2 regions of the Marinicrinis lubricantis genome follow, and region 1 is predicted to be linked to the other one. Evidence: riboswitches for the same ligand, from Rfam matches in the RefSeq annotation. Region 1 holds a riboswitch; the other holds the start of a gene.

What was found. A riboswitch is a leader RNA that binds a small molecule or an ion and turns the genes downstream of it on or off. The one in region 1 is predicted to bind S-adenosylmethionine.
Region 2: linked by a shared signal. The riboswitch ahead of metA (homoserine O-acetyltransferase MetA) and the one ahead of ACFPXP_RS05180 (methionine ABC transporter ATP-binding protein) in region 1 are both predicted to bind S-adenosylmethionine.

What each region holds. Positions count from the first base shown of each region.
Region 1 is NZ_JBHSQV010000032.1:34,102-45,856, forward strand. Features, by position in the region: gene map (type I methionyl aminopeptidase) at 1-68, opposite strand, end outside; gene ACFPXP_RS05160 (hypothetical protein) at 153-662, opposite strand; gene ACFPXP_RS05165 (metallophosphoesterase family protein) at 659-1,426, opposite strand; gene ACFPXP_RS05170 (MetQ/NlpA family ABC transporter substrate-binding protein) at 1,573-2,466, opposite strand; gene ACFPXP_RS05175 (methionine ABC transporter permease) at 2,497-3,177, opposite strand; gene ACFPXP_RS05180 (methionine ABC transporter ATP-binding protein) at 3,177-4,181, opposite strand; SAM riboswitch class I at 4,296-4,412, opposite strand; gene ACFPXP_RS05185 (phosphatase PAP2 family protein) at 4,598-5,287, opposite strand; gene ACFPXP_RS05190 (heme oxygenase) at 5,581-5,910, opposite strand; partial or broken gene ACFPXP_RS05195 (ABC transporter ATP-binding protein) at 6,040-6,835, opposite strand; gene ACFPXP_RS05200 (ABC transporter permease) at 6,828-7,769, opposite strand; gene ACFPXP_RS05205 (ABC transporter substrate-binding protein) at 7,829-8,884, opposite strand; gene ACFPXP_RS05210 (patatin-like phospholipase family protein) at 9,135-10,019, opposite strand; gene ACFPXP_RS05215 (DUF2905 domain-containing protein) at 10,136-10,357, opposite strand; gene ACFPXP_RS05220 (ABC transporter ATP-binding protein) at 10,437-11,755, opposite strand, start outside.
Region 2 is NZ_JBHSQV010000034.1:50,680-62,434, forward strand. Features, by position in the region: gene ACFPXP_RS05865 (HRDC domain-containing protein) at 1-535, shown strand, start outside; gene ehuA (ectoine/hydroxyectoine ABC transporter ATP-binding protein EhuA) at 604-1,407, opposite strand; gene ehuD (ectoine/hydroxyectoine ABC transporter permease subunit EhuD) at 1,451-2,107, opposite strand; gene ehuC (ectoine/hydroxyectoine ABC transporter permease subunit EhuC) at 2,110-2,766, opposite strand; gene ehuB (ectoine/hydroxyectoine ABC transporter substrate-binding protein EhuB) at 2,836-3,735, opposite strand; gene corA (magnesium/cobalt transporter CorA) at 4,055-4,993, opposite strand; gene mgtE (magnesium transporter) at 5,247-6,611, opposite strand; SAM riboswitch class I at 6,754-6,877, shown strand; gene metA (homoserine O-acetyltransferase MetA) at 7,012-7,950, shown strand; gene ACFPXP_RS05905 (PLP-dependent transferase) at 8,064-9,221, shown strand; gene mqnC (cyclic dehypoxanthinyl futalosine synthase) at 9,382-10,515, shown strand; gene ACFPXP_RS05915 (putative sporulation protein YtxC) at 10,648-11,550, shown strand.

The DNA of each region.
Region 1 (11,755 bases):
ATGGTGAGGGCAACGATACGCCCAATTTTTTTTAACCCGTCAATATCTTGCTGTGTTTTCACGATCATAAAGCTTCCTCCTGTTGTTAATCTTCAACCATCCGAATTTTTATCACTTCACACTATTATATCACATCAGAGCTTCATTTGACTTCATTCCTTACATTGTTTTTGGGAAACTAAGCGAGTCAGCGGTCTAGCGTACAATATGATTGCAAGGGAAATCACGGTCTTTAAACCCGCACTAATCAACTCATCCGCCAACCCTTCATTTCCAATGCGGAATGGATCCAGATCTCTTTCTGCAACGATTGAAATCAAACTGGAAATCAGCTCCGGCAAGCCGCTCACCAGCATGACCAGCCCAACGATCATTAAACTTAGGGGATACAGCCCATTCATTTCTATTTTTTCCACTTCGTCCTCTTTTGCCGGAACTAATTTATAAGCTAACGGTTTAGCGAGAAGCCACAACAATAACGATACACCGATCATGAAAATTCCAGGAATCAGCTGGAGCAGCAAATAACGTTCCAGTTCATGATCCTCTTGTGAAATCATAACATAGCCTAACCATTGCTGAACAAGGAAGAATAACGCCTGTATTCCGAAATAAATGGACAACAACCGTATCGCAACAAACGCAGCCGTCTGGAGCTTCATCCTTGTTCCCCTTCCCTCTTTGACTTGCTCTGCAGCCCTCGGTAAACCGCCGTTCTAAGTTCGGCGGCATACGGTTCAAGCAAGGGCATTCGTTCATCTTTTGCGAGCTGAATGGAAAGCTCAATATCATAGGAGACTCTTGCAAACTGAATCGTGAATGGAGCGGCTTCCCTGCACTTATACTCCCCTTCCATAATCACGTAAGAAGCACTTGTCATATCCAACGGATTGCCGACACTGCCGGTATTGAACAACGTTTTTCCATCCATATGCTGCATATACGCCTGATGAATATCACCATAACCCGCAACGTCGGGTCCTTCAACATAACAGGAGGATGGAGTGCTGTCCGTATTGTCGAACATCGTAAGCCTGTCCTCCCATGAATCCCACGGCTGTATGCGGCAGTACACACTTTGCGGCGAAGCATGAAAAAGTCGAACCCTTCTGCCACTCATCCAGTAATCATAACAGAATGGCAGCTCAGATAAATATTTCATCCGTTCTTCTCCAAGCCGGTTCTGGTGCCACTGAAGCTCTGGAGACGTTTGAGGCTTTACGATAAAATCGTCCCAATTTCCTCTTATGACGATGTCGCAGACCTCGCGAGTACGATCCACTGCTCGCTCGGAATGAGGCCCTTTGCCGACAAGATCTCCTAAACAAAAAATCCGTCTTATGCCGCGCCGCTGAATATCTTCTAGTACCGCATCGTAAGCTGGCATATTGCCGTGAATATCCGAGATGATCGCAATCTGCTCCATTAATTCCCCTCCTCTTCTTTTCTCTAAAACATCCTCATTCTGTATATTTTAACACACGCTTACACTCCATTTCCTACAATTGTAACAATCAAGAAAAAACGGCGGACCGAATCGGTCCGCCGCACTATGTCATGATCTTGAACTCATTATTCAAATACAGGCACAACTGCGCCTTGATACTTCTCATTGATGAATGTTTTCACGGCTTCGGAATTGAGCGCTTCTGCTAGCTTTTGGATAGCATCCGAATCTTTATTATCCGGTCTTGCCACCAAAATATTAACATATGGAGAATCGCTTCCTTCAATGAACAGTGCATCTTCCGTTGGTACTAAACCAGCTTCTAAAGCGTAGTTCGTATTGATCAATGCCATGTCTACTTCTGGAAGCATCCTAGGCAGCATCGCAGCTTCCAATTCCGTAAATTCTAGATTTTTAGGATTTTCCGCAATGTCATCGATCGTGGCTTCGATTCCGGCATCTTCCTTCATTGTAATCAGGCCGTTTTCCTGAAGCAGAAGAAGAGCGCGTCCGCCGTTCGTTGCATCATTCGGAATAGCAACTTTCGCCCCATCTTCCAACTGATCGATAGAATCGATTTTTTCTGAGTAAGCGCCGAAAGGCTCAACGTGAACTCCAACGACATTGACAAGATCCATGCCTTGCTCCTCATTGAATTGGTCCAGGTATGGCTGGTGCTGGAAGAAGTTCGCATCTAATGCACCTTCATATACTTGAACGTTCGGCTGTACATAATCTGTAAATTCTTGAATTTCCAGGGTGATGCCTTGCTCAGCCAAAATCGGTTGAACCTCTTTTAAAATTTCAGCATGAGGAACCGCCGTAGCACCAACCTTGATGGTTACCGGTTCTGCGGCATCCGTGTTCTCAGCTTCATTGCTGTTTTGATTTTCTGTTGCAGCCCCTTCATTTCCCCCGTTAGATCCGGAAGTACCGCTGTTGTTATTGTTCCCGCCGCCGCATGCTGCCAGAACAAAAACAAGGACTAAGGAAAGTAATGCCAATAATCCTTTTTTCATGATGATTTCCTCCTTTTGTTTCATCTATATTTATTTTTTAGTAAAATGCCGGACCAGACGATCGCCTAACATCTGCAATATCTGAACCAGCACAACTAACAGAATAACACAGACATACATTACTTCAGGTTTGAAACGTTGGTAGCCATAGCGTATTGCCAAGTCACCCAGACCGCCCCCGCCGATCGCACCGGCCATCGCCGTATATGATACGAGTGTGACAGCAGTAATCGTAATCCCCGCTATAATCCCGGGACGGGCTTCGGGCAGCATCACCTTCCAAATAATTTGAAGCGGTGAAGCTCCCATCGATTGTGCGGCTTCGACGACACCTTTATCCACCTCACGTAATGATGTCTCAACCAGTCTTGCAAAAAATGGTGCAGCCGCAATGACAAGCGGCGGTATCGTACCTTTCACGCCTATCGAAGTATCGACCAGCATTCGTGTAAAAGGAATGAGCATGACCATCAATACTATAAATGGGATCGAACGCAATATATTAATAACAAATGATAGAATCGAATAAAACCATTGATTTGAAAACAATTGACCTTTCGAAAATAAAAACACAAGTACGCCCAACGGAAGTCCAATGAGGAGCGTGAACAAGGTGGACCATCCTAACATGAGCAGCGTATTTTGGCTCTGCTCCCAAACTTCGTCCCAGCGAACCTCTTTCATCAGATCCGACGAATGAAACCAATCCATCACAGCACCTCCACCTCCAATCCCTTCTGCTTCAACAGTTCCGCAGTTCTGCCTGCATCAGCTGCCTCGCCATGAAGCTCGATGATCAGCTGACCATACGGAAGGTCCTTCATTTTGGAAATGGAGCCCTGCAATATGCTGAAGGATAATCCGGTATCTCGGATGGTCTCGAATAAGACAGGTTGGTAAGTTGTTTCCCCTTTAAAAGAAATTTTCAGGAGCGAGTGAAGAAGAGAGCCCTCAGCATAGCTCCGAACCTCCTCATGATCATTCACCTGTGAAACGAATTGGCGAGTTACCGGGTGCTGCGGACGCAGGAACACGTCGACGACTTTCCCCGATTCTACGATTTTCCCTTGATCAATAACCGCCACTCGGTCACATATATCTCGGATGACCTGCATTTCGTGCGTGATCAGGACGATGGTGAGATTCAATTTTCGGTTAATATCCAGCAGAAGCTGAAGAATCGATTTGGTCGTTTCCGGATCAAGAGCCGATGTCGCCTCATCGCAGAGCAGCACATGTGGGTGATTAGCAAGTGCTCTGGCAATCCCCACGCGCTGCTTCTGTCCTCCAGACAGCTGGGAAGGGTATTTAGATAGGTGCGCTTCTAAACCGACCAGCTGGGCTAACTCCTCAACACGACGCTTTACTTCGTTCCGGTTCGTCTTGACGAGACGCAGCGGAAACGCGATATTCTCAAATACAGTAGCGGAAGAAAGCAAGTTAAAGTGCTGAAAAATCATCCCGATATTACGTCGTTCCGCTTGAAGCTTCCGGCCCTTTAATGCGGTTAGCTCGACCCCATTCACATATACACGGCCTTCGGATGGCTTTTCCAATAAGTTGATACAGCGAATCAACGTACTCTTGCCAGCTCCGGAATGTCCAATAATACCGAAAATTTCGCCTTGAACAATGTCCAAATCCAGTTCATCCAGTGCCTTCAGCGTCTGCTTCCCGCTTTGATATATTTTGGTTAAACCTTCTAGTTTTATCAACGAACACACCTCTATAGAATTCTAGACTATGAAAATCACATTACATCAGTCATCATTTCTCGACAAAAAAACCTATTTCAGGCATGAAATAGGGTAACCTTGAAGTTCACGCCTATCTCATCTTTCAGTTCCCAAAGGTTCTGAAGGAATTGGCACCAGACGTCTGCAGTAAGGATGCAGACCGGTTGCCGGGCATCATAGGGCCTTTCCCTCCGCCGCTCTGGATAAGATAGAATCCATTTGAAATTCGTTAAAATAATATCAACATATGATCGAAGTATATCGGATCGAGAAGAGCACGTCAAGAACTATCCTGATTTCATTATTAGACATTAATTTGCATTAATTTACATATCCAAATAATGGTTTGTTATAAAAAAGAGACACAGTATAAAACTGCGTCTCTTCCCTTTCGTTTAACCGGGTAAATTGGCACCCTTCGCTTTTTGTTTGGCCAAGTACACGCTTCTTGCAGCTCTTTTTTCCTTGATCTTGCTGGCAGCTGCATTGGTAGCGAAAATTAAAGCCTCTCCTAAAATGATCGCAATAATGAGATCCGGTATATAGTGCTGCTTGACGAATAAAGTAGATAAATAAATGGAATAACATAAAATATTAATGGCGAGACGGAGCAGTTTCGGCATCGCAACCTTCTGGAACGATCTCATCAAAAGCCATGTCGTCAACACATGAATACTCGGAAAACAATTGTATGGCAAGTCGTTGCTGTATATATACTTCACAAGATTCAATAAGAACGTATCGTCCGTAATCTCGGGACGAGGTACATGCGTTTGATAGTTAATATAAACAATATAACAAATGATATGCCCAACCACGGAATTGACAATATATTTATAATACTCTTCTCGATTCAGAAAGCACATGAACACGAGGCTGATAAAGATAAACGGTCCCCATATAATGTATGGAATAATAAATGCTTCCCAGAAAGGGATGTAGTCGTCGATTCCGAATTTAATAATATGGATAGGACGATCCGCGCTGTTGACCAGACCGTACGTCGCACTGCAAGCTGAAATGGCCAGCATATAAACTAAAGGAAAGAGCTCTCTCCAGGTCAATCTTTGAAGCCATTGTTTCATGCTTGGGTTCTCTCCCTTGATCTTTTTTTGTCTATTTTGAACAACAATACTACTCATTCTAATCGCTCTTTAACTTTCCCGCAACATTTTTTTTCAAAAATATCGAGATTTCCACATCATATGACAAGGATTCTCAGCAACAACTTCATCTTCTCTTCATTTTTTAATTACAATAGTATAACGGATTACAACCACATAAAGTTGTTGCTGCTCCGAAAAAACGCAAAAAAATACAGCCTGCTTTATGAAGGCAAGCTGTGCGTCTCATCATGCGAATTCAACTGTATTGAGTTCTATAATGTATCCCTCTCAATAGAGGATACGATTTTAGATATCACTATTTCACTCCCCAACATAGGCGATTCCGTATTTTCATTTTGAGATTTTGCTCCTCGATGCGCTTCTCTGAATGCATCGCTTTGCTTCCAGGCCTCAAAGTCCTCCAAGGTTTCCCAATACATATTGACATGAAGCTCATCGTGCTCCGTTACATTTTGCCTAAGTGTCACTTCAACCTTGACGAACCCTTTCATCTGCTGCAATGGTCCAGGCTTAGTGAATCTCGGCGCCATTTTCTCCGCAAAACCCAGCTTTGTACGTATTCGATTCGTTACAATATACATGTGTAGGATCCTCCTCGTTCGGTGGTGTGGAATGATGACATGCTCATTCAGTTCAAAGTATACCTCTGTATCATTATACAAATCAAAAAACAGGCATTTCTGCCTGTTTTCTGCAAGACCGATGGTTCATTAGCCGAGCATTAATCGCTCGTCAGCCAATTTTTCGCCCCGTATCGATTCAAATTCCTTCAGTAGATCATCAACACCGAGATTTTTCTTTTTCTCAGGCGGCACGTCTAAAATGATCTTCCCTTTATCCATCATAATCAATCGATTACCTAATCGAATGGCCTGCTGCATATTATGCGTAACCATTAATGTCGTTAATTGAAATTCTTTAACGATCCGCTCCGTCAAATCCGTAATCAACTCTGCACGCGAAGGGTCAAGTGCTGCTGTATGTTCATCGAGAAGCAAGATCTTGGGCTCTGTAAAGGTAGCCATGAGCAGGCTGAGTGCCTGGACGCTCACCACCGGACAGCAGCCCTACTTTCGCATTCAGACGATTTTCCAAGCCGATCCCTATTCGCTGCAATTGCTCCTGGAAATAAGCCTTCTTCCGCGATGTTAAACCAAGGCTCAGCTTTCTCCTTCTCCCGCGTAAATAGGCAATAGACAAATTCTCAGCGATCGTCATATGCGGTGCCGTTCCCGCCATAGGATCCTGGAACACACGGCCAATCCAGCGGCTGCGAGTGTGCTCCCCCAACGTGCTTACCTTATTGCCGTCAATCTCCACCGTTCCAATATCCGGCTGCAAAACGCCGGAAATCACATTCATTAGGGTCGATTTACCGGCTCCGTTGCTGCCAATTACGGTCACGAAGTCTCCCGGCTGAAGCTCAAGGTCCACTTGTGACAAGGCAAGCTTCTCGTCCAGCGTGCTCGGATTGAACAATTTAGTAATCTGCTGAAGTTTAAGCACGGATCCCGCCTCCTTTTTGAATCGAGTCGCCTGCTGTACTGCTCAATTGACGGCCGCGTTCAGCTGCTACTTTCTTTTGCTGTATCGATTTACGAATTCTCGGTATGGTCAAAGCTATGATGACTATTAACGCCGTAATCAGCTTCATATATGCCGGATCCATATTGTATTCCAGTGCCAGTGCCAATACGAAACGATATACGATCGCGCCAAGCACCACGGCCAAGGTCGTGCGAAATACCGTCTTCAATCCAAACAGCGCTTCACCGATAATGACAGAAGCAAGGCCGATGACAATCATCCCGACACCCATTTGCAGATCGGCGAAGCCTTGGTATTGAGCAACCAGCGCTCCGGACAACGCGACGAGGCCGTTAGACAAGCTGATGCCTGTAATAATCGTCGTATCGGTATTTACTCCAAAGCTGCGGATCATCTTCGGATTATCCCCAGTTGCTCGAAGCGCCATGCCGACTTCTGTATGAAGAAACCAATCCAAAAGCAACTTCGCGATAATGACGACAACGCCCATTACCCATATCAGTGCTGATTCAGGAATATAACTAATAATCGTATCTTGACCAAAAAGCGGAGTATTCGCTTGACCCATGATTTTCAGGTTAATCGAATACAAGGCAATCATCATTAAAATACCAGACAACAGATTGTTAATTTTCCCTTTCGTATGCAATAATCCGGTAACTGCTCCGGCAGCACAACCAGCCAAAAATCCTCCGAAAGTAGCGATATAAGGCGAATAACCATTCGTCATCAAGACTGCGGCTACTGCAGCACCCGTCGTAAAGCTTCCGTCAACGGTCAAATCGGGAAAGTCCAAAATACGAAACGAAATATATACACCGAGAGCCATGAATGCATAAAGCAATCCTTGTTCTACGGAGCCGTTAAATGCATTTAACAATGCGTCAAACATAAGTTTCCTCCTTCTAAGAAGTAAAGAGTGACCGCAGTACACAGTCACTCTCCGTGATGTTATTCAATGATATTTTCCGGCTTCAGCGTCTGCAGCAGCTCATCACTGAATTCAACACCCTGCTCTTTGGCGTATTTCAGGTTCACAACCAGATCAAGATTTTCCGGGAATTGAACAGGCACTTCCGAAGGCGCTTTGCCATTCTTCAATATTTCGACTGCCATTTCACCCGTTGCATAACCAATTTCAAAATAATCTACACTGAACGTAGCAACGCCACCCCGTGCAAGAGAGTCCTTTTCATTTGTAAAGATCGGAATGTCTTTATCGTTCGCTACCTGTACAATGGCTTCCAACGCCGAGATGACTGTATTGTCCTTCGTAGTAAAGAACGCATCGACTTTACCGGCCAGCGAATCGGCAGCCTGCTTTACTTCGCTGCTGTTCGTAATATTGGCTCTTTCCAGCTTAATGCCCAAGGCTTCCAGCTCTTTCTCCGCTCTCTCCACGGCGACTAAAGAGTTTTGCTCACTCTGATTAATAATGACACCGATCGTTTTAATCTCAGGAAACTGCTCAGAAATAAATTTCATCATTTCTTCGATTTCTTCAGGATGCGTGTCAGACATCCCCGTCACATTGCTCTCAGGCTGCTCAAGATTTTCAACGAGTCCAGCACCTAAAGGATCGGTCACCGATGTAAATAATACCGGGGTCTCTTTTACTTGCTGCTTCAACGCCTGTGCAATCGGGGTCGCGATGCCAAGGACGAGATCTAAATCTTGTCCAGCAAATTTTTGTGCAATCGTCGCACTCATCGTTGGGTCGTTCTGCGCATTTTGATAATCAAGCTCTAAATTCACACCTTCTTCAATGCCAGCATCTTTCAGTGCTTGAATGAAGCCTTCGCGGGAAGAATCCAAGGATGGATGCTCAAGCAGTTGGGCGACGCCTACTTTATAAACCGTTTCGTCCTGACCTTCATTCGCAGTGCCGTTAACAGGCTGGTTTGCCGAGTTTCCTGCATTGTTCGCATTGTTTGTGTTTCCCCCGCCGCAAGCAGCTAAGAAAACCGTCAAGAAACATACCATCATGATGATAAGTCCTCTTTTCATCACATCGTCCCCCATCTTGTATGAAAATTGTTTTTTTACGCCTAAAAGAACCAAAGATTTAAAGGGTTAAAGCGGCGCAGAAGTATATGATTTATGATATAATGCGCGGTTTTTAACGTCAACCAATATTTTTACAAGATGTTAATAGAACAATTATCCATTGGTTATTATTAACAAATCAAAATATTGACATGTAAATACCCCCCTCCAACTCCACAAATGGAATCGAAGGGGGGGGACGTTATCTTATTCAACTGCTCATCACAGGAGCGACGCTGCTGTGTATCCACTTCAACATTTGGTCGCTCAGGCTTTTCGCATCTTCATAGCCTTGCTCATACAATTGCTCCAATTTGGGTTGATCTTTGTCGATACGCCCTACTTCCACTTTACGGGAAGGACGTATAACAAACACCTTACCTTCTTGTTCAAGCTGCTGAATGAGGTCCATCGTCCGATTATAAACTTCTGCTCTTCGAATCAGCGCCTGAACCAGACCTTTATATTTCGGGTAAATCATTTTCGCCATGCGCTGCTTCGTAAAAGGCTTTATACGGTAGCTTTCATCCTTGGTCAGCACCACAACGACTTTCTGATTCCCGTCCTGCAGCGCCTTCTCTACAGGAATAGGGTCCGAAACTCCGCCGTCAAACAACAGCTGGTCACCAATCCGTACCGCTTTTGAGATAAATGGCAGACTCATCGATGCCTTAATCGCCTCCATGATATCGCAATCGATTCGCTTCACTTCTTGGTGTTCAAAGTAGACTGGTTCCCCTGTATACGCATCTGTCGTTACGACGACGAACCGCTCGTTGCTGCTTCGAAACGTATCATAATCAAAAGGCTCCATCTCTTTCGGAAGCTTATCAAACAAGAAGCTAATTCCGAACATGCCGCCTTCTCGCAGCAGGTTTCTGTAGCTGAAATAACGAGGATCGTTCACATAGTTGATCGATACCTTCCGGTTTCTACCTGGTTGACGGGAAAGGTAAGACGATGCGTTGCACGCTCCGGCGGACACGCCAATCACATAAGGAAAATAAATCTGTTGTTCCATAAACCAATCCAATACGCCCCCGGTGTAAACTCCTTTCATCCCTCCGCCTTCCAGCACAAGGCCTACATTCTCCATTCCGATCCCTCACTATCCATTGTCTCTATTTCGTCTCTTTGGAATCACAGTCATTGTCCTTATTGTACCATATAATAAATGGGATAAAGCAAAGCGAAATTTCTCGGAAAAATGTTTTATTTTTTGAAAATTTGGACGAGATAATAAAGCAGCGAGACGATGATGCTGATCATGATCGAGGTCGTAATCGGAAAATAAAACCGGACGTTCTCCTTCTCTATTCGGATATCCCCTGGAAGCCGGCCGAGGGGCACATTTTTGAGCCCCAGCTGCCACAGCACGCCTAATATAACGAGTACAATGCCGCCTATGATCATCCATTTCGCTGCCGGATTCATATTTATTCACGATCCTTCATGCACATTTCTATTTAGTACGATTCTGCCCATCTAAGGAATACTTCAACCGCCACCAGCTTTACTGGAGCTGCGGCTTCCACCTCTCCATATTATGCCCTCTGCGAGAATGCCTGTGCAGCTCAGCGTAATATCCATTCCGTTTCATAAGCGCTTCATGATTTCCTTCTTCCACGATATAGCCGTTACGCATCACAATAATCCGGTCCGCTGAGCGAATAGTCGAGAGACGATGAGCTATAACTAGGGTCGTCCTTCCTTTTGACACCTTCGCCAGAGCATTCTGAATGAGTCTTTCCGTATGTGAATCTAAATTGGCGGTCGCTTCATCTAAAATGAGAATCTTCGGCCGGAACACAATAATCCGCGCGAAGGAGATCAGCTGCCGCTCTCCCGCCGACAATCCGCTTCCCCTTTCAGATACGACGGTGTCATAGCCTTCTGACAATCTTCGAATCATTCCATCCGCACCAACGAACGTACAGGCTCGAATGACATCCTCGCGAGAAATATCCTCACGGAACAGCCTGACGTTATCCAATATACTCCCTGAGTAAAGGAAAGGGTCCTGCTGGACAAGTCCGACAACCTGGTGCAGTGCATCCTGCGGCAGTCTTCGGACATCAATGCCGTCAATTTGGACATTGCCTTCATCGACATCGTAGAACCTGGCCAACAAATTGACAAGCGAGCTCTTTCCTGCACCTGTCGTTCCCACAATGCCTACGAACTCCCCCGGTCTAATATGGAGATCGAGGTCGTGAAGCACTTCTTCCCCTTTCGTATAGGAGAAGCGAATATGGTTAAAATCAACGCGCCCTTGAATATTCTCAATCGGTTTGTTCATCGTTATTTCCGGCTTCGGATCTTGAACCTCCGGCTCCACGGAGAAAATTCGCCACAATCGCTCGACAGATACGATTGTCGATTGCAATGTATTCCACTGCTGTGTAATTTGGTTGATCGGTTGGAAAAATTGACGTATGTAACTGATAAAGGCATACAACACCCCAAACTCCAGCGAATGATCCAGCACTGCTCTTCCGCCTAACCATACGACGACGGCAATCGAAACGTTGCCCAATATATCAAATGTACGATTGAACATAATCGATGTACGCACTTCTCGCAAATTTTCCTTTAAATAGGCCTTATTTTGCTCTGTGAATCGTTCCTGCTGCTCCTTCTCCTGATGAAACGATTGAATGAGACTCATCCCCGCCAAGTTCTCGGCCACGAAAGCAATACAGCGCGACAGCTGTGCCCTGCTGCGTTGATATACCGAACGGAGTGTTGAGCGGAAGGCTGCTGCAATCAATGTAATGATAGGAAATAAAATGAGACAATACAGAGCCAGCTGCACATCCAAATAAAACATGA
Region 2 (11,755 bases), on a different contig from region 1:
AGGATTCGGTTTGGGCAAGTGGAACCAATATGGACAGGAGCTGGCTGAGATTTTGGCAGAAAGTGATACGGAAGAAACCCGTTTTCCTCTGGATTGGATCGTAGGTTCTATAGATTTAGACGCCTATCGGAGCTGGCAGCTGAATCAAAGGATACAGCAATGGCAGCAGGAAAGAGAGAGGTTAACTGGACACAAAAAGCTGCTTCTTGGCATTCAGCAGCTTCTTCCGCTGGAGCAAATTGCGTCTCTCTTATCATGCACGGAAAGTGAGGCCGTGAAGCAGGTCGAAAAGCTTTCAAAAGAGGGTTATGATATCACACCGTGGGCGGAGAAACAGCTGGAGCAGCTGGACAATAAAGAAAAAGAAAAGATTGTGAAAGCTTTCAAGCGGCACGGGACGCGATTTTTGAAGCCTGTATTGACACAAGTCTACACCGAAGAGGAGCAATCCAGCAGAGGATTGGATGCGCTGTATACGATCATTCGCTTATTGCGAATGGTATATCTAAGCGAGGGAGAAGAGGCTGCGGTGTAGCCTGATGCTTTAGATAAAAAGAGCGCCCCTTTTATAGAGGCGCTCTTACATGCGGTACTTCTATGCGGTTAGGCAGTGCCATAGCTGCTGCTGCCTTCACGGAAGCGGCTGATGAAGGACTGAAGGCGTTCACTCTGTGGATTTTCGAAAATTTGCTGCGGAGGACCTTCCTCGATGATATTTCCGCCATCCGTAAAGATGACGCGGTCCGCCACCTCATAGGCGAAGTCCATTTCGTGGGTGATGAGGAGCATCGCCATGCTGCCTTCTTTGGCAATATCCTTAATGACATTCAGCACCTCGCCCACCAGCTCAGGGTCTAACGCAGAAGTCGGCTCGTCGAAAATCATGACCTTCGGGTGCATGACGAGCGCTCTAGCAATAGCGACACGCTGCTTCTGTCCGCCGGACAACTGGGAAGGGTAATTGTCGACTTTATCAGCCATACCTACTTTATCCAGCATCTCAAGCGCTTCTGCTTCCGCTTCTTTCCTCGATTTCCCAAGTACACGTATTGGTGCTTCGGTTACATTTTTCATAATCGTCATATGGGGAAACAAATTAAAATGCTGAAACACCATACCGATGCTCCCCCGAACTTTATGAAGATGCTTTTCGCTGGCACGGACCAGCTTGCCCTTCACCTCTTGATGCCACAGCATCTCTCCGTCAACTTCAATCGTGCCTGAGGTCGGTTCCTCCAACGTCATCAGCAGTCGCCCCAGCGTGGTTTTACCGGATCCGCTCGGACCAATGACGGCTACTTTCTCAGCAGGCATAATATCTAAATCGATGGAATGGAGTACCTCCAAATCACCGAAGCATTTTCGAATATTGCGATAGCTTACAACGGGTTTAACCTTTTCGTTCATAGGTTCACTTCCTTGTTTTGTTGGTTGATTGTCATTTCTTGTATTATGTTTGTCCCCGGTTTAATCGCTTCTCCAAATAACTGACAAGCAGAGAGGATGGATAGCTGAGAAGCAGGAACAGAATACCGACAATCGTGATAGGTTCTAAATAACGCCAGCTTTCAGAGCCAATTTCCTCTGCAGTAGCCAAAATTTCCATTAAAGTAATGGCTGCGAGGATAGGCGTCTCTTTAAACATCGTGATGAGGTAATTTCCAAGAACCGGAATGATTGGCGGTATGGCTTGCGGTAAAATAATACGGATCCAAGTTTGTGACTTGGAAAAGTTCAGTGCTTGTGCCGCTTCCCATTGTCCTTTTTGGACCGCATCAATGCCGGAACGATACACCTCGGATAAATAGGTGCTGTAATGTAAACCTAGCGCAATGACACCTGCGGTGAATGCGGAAAAAGTAATGCCGTACAGCGGCAATACAAAGAACAAAATAATGGCTTGGACGAGAATCGGTGTACTTCGTATAAATTCAATAACAGCTGCTGCTGGCCAAGAGAGCCACTTCGATTTGCTTCGTCTTAACAGTGCAAGCACTAAGCCGCCTGCTAATGCTAGCGCAAAGGATACGAAAGTGACTGTAACCGTAATTTTTAATGCAGCAAGAATTTCAGGCAGCACTTCAAATGCGTAGTTCCAATCCCACATCGTTACAACCTCCCTGCTGACATGCGTTTTTCAAGCGCTCGCATACCCAGGGTCATAGCGTAAGCTAAAATAAAATAAATGACGAGCAGCAGAGCAAATATCATGCCTTGTTCTGAATAGTAATGGTTTCTTAAGGTCATGGCCTCGTAGGTCAAATCTGCTAACGTAATAAAGGATACTAGAGAAGTTCCTTTTAAAAGCTCGATCAGGAGATTGCCGAAAGGTGGAATCATTCGGATGAAAGCTTGAGGAATGATCAGCCTCATCATAATTTGTATCGGGGATAAATTTAAAGCGATTCCTGCTTCCCTTTGACCACTCGGCACGGCCTTGATGGAGCTGCGAACAATTTCCGATCCGTAAGCCCCGTAGTTGAGTCCAATGGCCACTATACCGGTCAAAAGCTCGTTGAATGAAATACCGAAAAACGGCAGGACATAATACAACCAAAAGAGCTGAACCATGAGTGACGTACCGCGAATAAATTCAACGACAACATAACAAATTCCATTGATCAGCTTCCATCTTGAAAGTCGTCCTAATCCGAATAGAAATGCCACGAAAAAGGCGACAATGGCCGATAAAAAGGTAACCTGGACCGTTATCCATGTCCCCCTTAACATTTCGGGTAAGTAACTTGCGATAGAAATAAATCCCAACTCCTCTCCTCCGTGACAATGACCCTGTCGCGGCCAAGGGGCTGCACAGGGTCAAAGCCACAAAGTTGTTTATTTACCTTCCGCAGATTCCAGAATCGATTTTAATGACATCGATGTCATCGTAACGGCATCTGCGCGTCCAGATTGTACAGCGTTCAAAGCCGCTGCTTGATCCGGAACTTTAACAATTTGGTCATCCTTTACACCAACCTGCTCCAAATAGCCGATTTCAATGGCTCCCTGCATCACTGCTATTTTGGCGTCAGGATTGTTTGCGATATCTTCATAGCTGTGCAGATCCTTCGGATTGCCTTCAATGACTCCCAGCGCTTCACCAATGCTGTACTCCGGTTCAGCAAAGACGACTTGTTCACAGCGATCAGGTGTAATGTACATTCCTGCCGTGATGACATCAAAGCGTCCTGCCTGCAGTCCAGGAATCAGGCTTCCGAATTCAACAAGCTTGCCTTCAATCTCCTCGATCCCCATATTTTTGAAGACGGCGGTTGCAACACTAATAGCTTCACCCTTCAATTCGCCGTTTTCATCCTGATAGGCATAAGGCTTTTCATTCGCGAATCCGACGACGACCTTTCCTTCGGATTTAATTTTCTCAAGCGTATTACCGCCGCTTCCTTCTTGGAAGCTAGGTCCGCATAACGCTTTCATTGACTGGTCTCCAGGAAGCTCAGCTTCGGAGAAACCATTCTCCTCCAACAAGGTTAATAAATCGCCGGATTCTTTTAATTTCGCTAACTCCGTATTAAAAGCATCTCTGAGTGCAACATCCTCGCTGCGGAACGCGGCCGCACCGTATCCTCTGACTCCTTCGATGTCGGGCTGTTCAAAATCTTCAACCATGACCACTTTTCCGCCTTTACTTCCATTGTTGTTACCACAGCCGATGACAGCTGCCACCAAGGTCAACAAGACGAAAAATAACAAAAACTTTTTTGAAATTAACTTCATTTAACAAAGACTCCCCCTTCATTCATTCCCATCAAATTTCCAAAAGGATGATTACAGTTACTAATGGTAACATGAATCGCTAAAAGAGCTCACCCTTGCTGAGCTGGGCTCAGAGAGAGTATCTCATGCTCAACTTATGTAAGCATAGATTACACAGAGATAACTGCCTATTTTGGTCAGATCCTCCAGAATCCTGCGGAGGACGTCACACTTTAGACAAGATTAGCCAGGAATCGGGTTGATCTTATGAAATTTTTCAATGATTGAAAGAATGTGAATCCGCATTTTACATAAAAAAAGAAGCCCAGGCGGGCTTCCCTCACAACCAATCTTTCTTTTTAAACAATAAAAACATCAAGCTGCCGATCGTAACCATGGCCCCTAATACAAAGTAATAGCCGTTTGACATGTGCAGCTCGGGAATATGATCAAAGTTCATACCATAGATACCAGTAATGACGGTAAGCGGCATAAATATGGTTGTAATCGCCGTAAATACCCTCATGATTTCGTTGGCCCTGTTCGCCACACTGGATTGATAAGCTTCTCTAAGGTTGCCCATCAAGTCTCTGAACGTATCAAAGGTTTCCGATATTTTCACGGAGTTCTCGTAGATGTCGCTGAAATACTTCTGCAGTTCATCATCGATGAGTCTGAGTTCCTTGCGGTTCAAGGTCGCGATGAGCTCTTTTTGCGGACCCAGCGCTTTTTTTAACCACAATATCTCACTGCGAAGACCAATAATTTCATTCAGATGCGATTTGCGGGTATGCATTAAAATATCTTCTTCTAGATTTTCAATTTTGGCTTCAATCCGATCACTGACGGTAAAGTAATTATCGATGACTAAATCAATGAGATGATACAAGAAGCGATCGGCTTGATTTACTTTTTCCTCTAATAGCAATGGTTTGATTAAACGAAGTTCATTGATTTTTTGCTGTGTGACGGTAATAATGAAATGCCTGCCCAGAAAAATGTTTAAGGAACGAAGAAATATTTCCTCATCATCAAATCGAATGCTATTAATCACGATAAAATAATGTCCTGCATCATAAATTTCCAGTTTCGGCCGCTGTTCTTCCTCGTTCATGCAGTCTTCCACAGCCAAATCATGTAGATTGAAAATATGCTGAAGCTCTTGCAAGTCTTCGGTAGAAGCGTCGATCCAGTAAAATCCGCTTTCGGGCGGATGAAGCGCCTCCGTAACCTGCTCGACTTCTTCAAATACGCCGTCAACGACTAAACGTACCTTCATCTTGTCACTCCCTTTCAGCGACAGGAGAACAAAGGTACGCCTGATCAGTCGAGTTTAAGAATGCTGCGCGGTTCTAGGGTACCTTTGTTTCCCATCATATTCTGCTTTTTGCATGCTGGCACGTTGTCCCTCGGTCGGTCCCCGTCCATACGCTGATTCACCTCGTACAATGATCTTGTAATGCTCAAAATCCTCATTTAGTATAAACCGATTGCTGCTTGTCAGCAAGAGTGAAATGCCGCTTCCATTCCACCTATAATTGGTTAATGAATAAAGTCGCAAGACCAAAGTAAACAAACAGTGAAAATAAATCGTTCAATGTTGTAATAAGAGGTCCTGAGGCGATGGCAGGATCGATCTTTAGTTTATAAAGCAGCAGGGGAATTAGTGTTCCAGCGAGCGTGCCGATTACCAGCGTTAGCAGAAGGGAAAGACTGACGACAAAACTAAGCATGACGCTCCCTTGCCAAATGTAAGCAATGATGCCGATGAGTATCCCGCAAATAAGGCCTAAGACAAGCCCTACTCCGAAATCTCTGGAGATGAGTCTGATCAGCGCTCCTTTATGGAGCCGCTCTGTTCCAAGTCCTCGAATGACGATAGCTAACGATTGTGTTCCCGTATTTCCTGTCATGCCAGCGATCATGGGCATGAAGAAGGTGAGCGCTACGACGCGTTCCAGCGTTTCTTCGAATCTGGCGATCATGCTTCCGGACAGCATGCCAAGCAGCAGAAGAAGCAGCAGCCAGGGCAATCGTCTGGCTGACGCTGAAATCACGCTCGTCTGAAAATCGATCCCTTTCTTACCGGCTCCTGTTGCGGAGAGCTTCTGTATATCTTCAGCCGCTTCATGAACGATGACGTCGATCACATCATCGACCGTTACGATCCCCAGCAAATGCTTGTCGCTATCAACAACCGGGACAGATATGAAATTGTACCTTTCAATCGTACGTGCAACTTCCTCCTGATCGGTGTCGACATGAACACTAATGACACGTCTATACATGATTTCATCAATACGGTCGTCAAGATGGGCCAGCAGCAGATCACGGTACGAAACAACGCCAACCAAAACCTTGTTTTCGTCAAGGACATACATATAGAACAAATTTTCCGCATAGGCTGCAAAAGCTTTCAGCTTATCGACCGCTTCGCGAACCGTATAATGGTTTCGTATCCAGACGAATCGGTTCGTCATTATACCGCCGGCAGTTTCCGGATCATATTTCATTAAATGCTGTACGTATTCCGACTCTTCCTTCTGCATGGAAGAAAGAAAAGCCTCCATTTCTTTAAACGACAGTTCCTTCAATAGATCGGCCAAGTCGTCATTGTCCATCCGGTCCAGCACATCGGGCGAACGTTCAAAGCCAATATAATGCAGAACCTCCATCTGGAGTTCAAGATCGAGCTCTTGTATCATCATGGCCAGCTGTCTCGAGTCAAGTTGAAGTACAAATTTAGGTTTGGATGGAGCAGGAAGCAGTTCATAAATTTCCGCAAAGTCGAATGGCTGCAGCTCACCCAGCAGCGCATGAAGCTCCTTAAGCTTGGATTGCTCCAGCAATTGGTGGATTTCGAATACGATGGTATCGGTATGGGCTGTCGTATGCATTGTAATCACCTTTTTGTTTGTCATCTGGAATGATGAGGTTTGGTGTCCGGTATGACTTACTCGTCGCGTGAAGCGTTTATTTTATTCTTGACGCAGCGGCTTTCTTTGATTACAGTAGTATTAACCGAATAATCGTTTCGAACTCTTATCAAGAGCAGGTGGAGGGACTAGCCCGATGATACCCGGCAACCGACATTTTCGTGAAAGCGTAAATGCACGGTGCTAAATCTTGCAGGGGCGTGATATGCGTTTCTGAGAGATGAGAGAGGCCATTGAACGGAACAAATAAGTGGACCTTTCTTGCTTTTAATGTAAGAAGGTTTTTTTATTTTTTACCGGGCTCTTATAAGAGTATGAGCTTCTAACGAAATTGACTATACACAAGAAGGAGTTGGACCGTATGCCGATTAAGATTCCAGATAAATTACCGGCGAAGGAAGTACTGGCGGAGGAAAATATATTCGTGATGGATGAAACCGCTGCAATGCGGCAGGACATTCGTCCGCTTCGAATCGCATTGGTCAATCTGATGCCTACCAAAATTACGACGGAAAATCAGCTTCTTCGTTTAATCGGCAATACGCCGCTTCAGGTCGATCCGGTTTTAGTGCGTACGAAGAGCTATAATTCCAAAAACACGTCTGCCGAGCATTTAGAGCAGTTTTATCAAACGTTCGAAGATATTAAGGATGAGAAGTTTGATGGGATGATTATTACAGGCGCTCCGGTGGAAACGATGCCGTTCGAGGAAGTGAACTATTGGAAGGAACTGGAGCAAATTATGGAGTGGTCGAAGACGAATGTCACATCCACCCTACATATTTGCTGGGGTGCACAAGCAGGTATGTATTATCACTATGGAATTAACAAGTACGATACAGAACAAAAAATATTCGGTGTATTTCCGCATACGATCAATAAGCTGAATGTGAAGCTTCTTCGAGGGTTCGACGAGGTGTTTTACGTCCCGCAATCCCGTCATACGGAAGTAAGAAAAGAGGATATTGAACGAGTCGAGGAGCTTGAGATTTTATCCGAATCGGATGAAGCCGGCGTTTATATTGCTGCCACTCGAGACGGTAAACAGATTTTCGTTACAGGACATTCCGAGTATGATGCAGAGACCTTAAAATGGGAATATGAACGGGATCTGCAAAAAGGAATGGATATTCAAATTCCGAAAAACTATTTTCCGAATGATGATCCGAATAGGTACCCCCGGGTGACATGGCGGGCCCATGCGAATTTGCTGTTTTCGAATTGGCTGAATTATTATGTATATCAGGTAACTCCTTATGAGTGGGGTGCACCGGGACAGCATGCAGGAATAAAGGCTTGATTGGATAAAATGCTGAAGAGAAAGGTACAAAGAGGGACGGTGCCGCCTTCTGCGGCGCTGCGTACCCGTACCTGAGATGATTCAAATTAAATTATTTCGAGGGAGAGAAACTCATGAAGATTGAAAGCCGTTTAGCACAGATCGGTTCCCGCTCCGAATCGACGACGGGAGCTGTCAATTTTCCGATATTTCAGTCTACCGCATTCCGTCATCCGAAGCTGGGTCAGAGCACCGGCTTTGATTACATACGGACGAAGAGTCCGACTCGCCAAGTTCTGGAGGATGCTATCGCAGACTTAGAATCCGGGGACCGCGGGTTTGCCTGCAGTTCCGGCATGGCCGCACTGCAAACGATTTTTGCCTTGTTCTCCCAGGGAGACCATCTGCTCGTATCCCTGGATCTATACGGAGGAACATACCGCTTGTTGGAACGGATCATGAGCCGTTTCGGCGTCAGTTCCTCGTATGTGGATACGGACAGCATTGAGGAGATGGAGCAGCTTTTACAGCCGACCACCAAAGCGATCGTTATTGAAACTCCTACGAATCCGCTGATGATGATTACCGACATTCGGAAAGTCAGCGAATGGGCGAAATCAAAAGGGCTGCTCGTCATCGTCGACAATACGCTGCTGAGTCCTTTCTTTCAACGTCCCATTGAGCTTGGTGCCGATATTGTCATTCACAGTGCGACCAAATATTTAGGCGGACATAACGACGTATTGGCTGGTCTGATTGTGACGAAAGGAGAAGCATTGTCTGAGGAAATGGCATTCCTTCATAACTCGATCGGAGCCGTACTTGCGCCGCAGGACAGTTATTTGCTCATGCGTGGTATGAAGACATTGGCACTTCGCATGGAGCGTCATCAATACAATGCGACTCGCGTAGCAGAGTGGCTGGATGCCCACGATCTGGTGGATGCAGTCTACTATCCTGCGCTTCCAAGCCATCCAGGTCATGATGTTCAAAATCGTCAATCATCCGGCAACACGGGGATTCTATCGTTCAAAATGAAGGATGCGCGTACAGTTGAGCCCATTCTGAGACATATCCAGCTCATTGCTTTTGCAGAAAGTCTCGGAGGTGTTGAATCGCTGATGACGTATCCGGCCGTGCAAACTCATGCCGATATTCCAGAGGAAATTCGTCGTAAAATCGGCGTCGATGATCGTCTTTTACGTTTCTCGGTTGGCATTGAGCATGCAGAGGATCTCATATTGGATCTTGATCGTGCATTTGAAGCATCCAGACAAGAATTAGGTTTGTAGTGTAGTACAAACAAGAATAGCTCCAAATACGTATGTATGGACTGCATCTTGAAGCAGTCCATATTGTTTTCATTTTTTGCCTGGCTACGGTACGTGAAAATGTTGGTGTAGTATGCTAAGATTCATAGATAGGTGTATTTCATATAAGGGAGATGGGGCCATGAGCCGGATCGATCATATACTAGAGCGGGCCGTGCGTGGTGAACGTTTGAGTCTAGAAGATGGGGTTGCTTTATTCGAATCGGATGAACTAGAGAAAATAGGATGGGCCGCGAATGAGGTTATGAAAAAATTCCATCCCGATCCGATTGCCACTTTCGTTGTCGGAAGAAATATTAATTATACGAACATATGCAATGTATTTTGCCGGTTTTGCGCTTTTTACCGCAGACAGGGCTCTGAGGAAGGTTATGTGCTTCCGAATGAGACGATTTTGCAAAAGATACAGGAGCTTGTCGATGTAGGCGGAACAGAAGTGCTTATGCAGGGAGGCGTTAATCCTGACCTTCCGTTCGAATATTATTTGAATCTGCTCCGAGAAATTAAACGTCATTTCAACGTACATATGCACTCGCTGTCTACCGTTGAAATCAGGGAAATGAAGAAACTTTCTGGACTGGAGACATACGATGAGGTGCTCCGTCAGCTGCATGAAGCCGGATTGGACTCGCTGCCGGGTGCAGGTGCAGAAATGCTGGTTGATCGAATTCGCAATAAAATCAGCAAGTTGAAGGGCTCTTGGACGGAATGGATTGATATTATGAAGGCCGCTCACCGAGTCGGCATGTCAACTACGGCGACGATGGTCATCGGCTTCGGAGAGACCTTCGAAGAACGGGTGCTGCACATGCTGCGGATTCGCGATGCGCAGGACGAGTGCATTCAGAATCAGCTGCCGTCTCCGGGTTTTCTGGCTTATATCGTTTGGACCTTCCAGCCGGATAATACCAATTTGAAAGCGGAGCGCGTTTCGAACGAGGAGTACTTAAAGACGCTGGCAATCAGCCGTCTGATGGTGGACAACGTTCGAAATTTCCAAACCTCATGGGTAACGATGGGGGCTGAGATCGGTAAGAAGTCGCTGGAATTCGGCTGCAATGATTTCGGCAGCACCATGATGGAAGAGAATGTCGTCTCTGCTGCGGCATGCACACACAAAGTCAATATCGATCTCATTTTGCAGTTGATCCGTGAAGCGGGCAAAACACCGGTTCAAAGAGACACGTATTATAACCATCTGCGTGTTTTCCAGCCGGGCGAGCATGCGGATAAAGATTTCATTTTGCAAAATTAAATCGGCTTATCATTGAAAGGACCGGGGGTACGCTTACCGGTCCTTTTTCTTCATTCGGTTTCCAATTGTTTAATTGTATATATGCACGAATGCGCCCATATACTTTTAGTAGCCTTAGAAAGGAGTGGGCATATGGAGCTATTTACTTTTTTGTTCACAGAGAAGTGGATGGACGATGCGGAAACATTTTTGAGGATGGCCAAGAGTCATTTTAAACATAAATACAGTGCGAAGGAAGTTCAGACACAGCTCAAAAAATACAAGGAACGGACCGAAGTGATTGTAAAATATAAAGCGTCAGAGGAAGGCATAGAGTCATTTATTCAGCGGCTTAGCTGGTGTGTCTCCGATTATGTCGTCTCTCGGCTTGAGCCTTACATGATGGAGCAGCTGATCCGTCTGGAGAGCGGCTATGAAGATGAGCAGGATATTGAGGAAATGAAGAAATACAGCCGGCATTTGCTTTATGAGCAAGGTGAAACCGAGGAAGACCGTATGCATGCTCTAAACAGCAGAAAGGCCAAAATCGCCGAAGAATCAGCTGAATACCTGCGTGAACACAGGTACTTACATATTCTCGGATGGATTCGATTTAGGGCTTACCAGTATCGAGACCAACTGAAGGATGTTGTTGAATATGCTGTGGACGAATTTGTGATGGAGAGGCAGTATCAGGACTTTATCAATTTGCTGAAATATTTCGTTTACGTGCAGGAAGCCAAAATTCCGCTTGTGCATCTTGTGCATAAAGGCAATTACGATTTCGTTGTGTTGGATGAAAATTTGGAGCCGATCAAAGCAAAGCAAATTGAAAGCATGGTCGTGGAAATGCTGGATCAGGATTTGAACTATGAGGATATGATTGTCAGTACGCTCATTAATGTATCCCCGCAAATGATCTACATTCATACGAAGGAGCCTGAACTGCAGGTCATTAAGACGATTCAGCAAATATTCGAAAAACGGGCAGTACTGTGTCAGGAAAATGTATTGGATACGGAGCCTTTGGCCCCCAAACCGCTGCAGCTGCATTAATCAAGTGCGCTCTTGACAATGAAATGAAAGGGGCTATAATAATAGCCAAGTCCATTTTTTTAGAAAATGCGAAGACCAAAGACATGAATATCTGAGCTAGAGCGTGTCAGAGAGAGGAGCCGAAGGCTGAAAGTTCCTTACGTTACATCAGATATTTACCCCTTTGCAGCTGTGATACGGAACATGGAAGCTTCCATCAGTATGT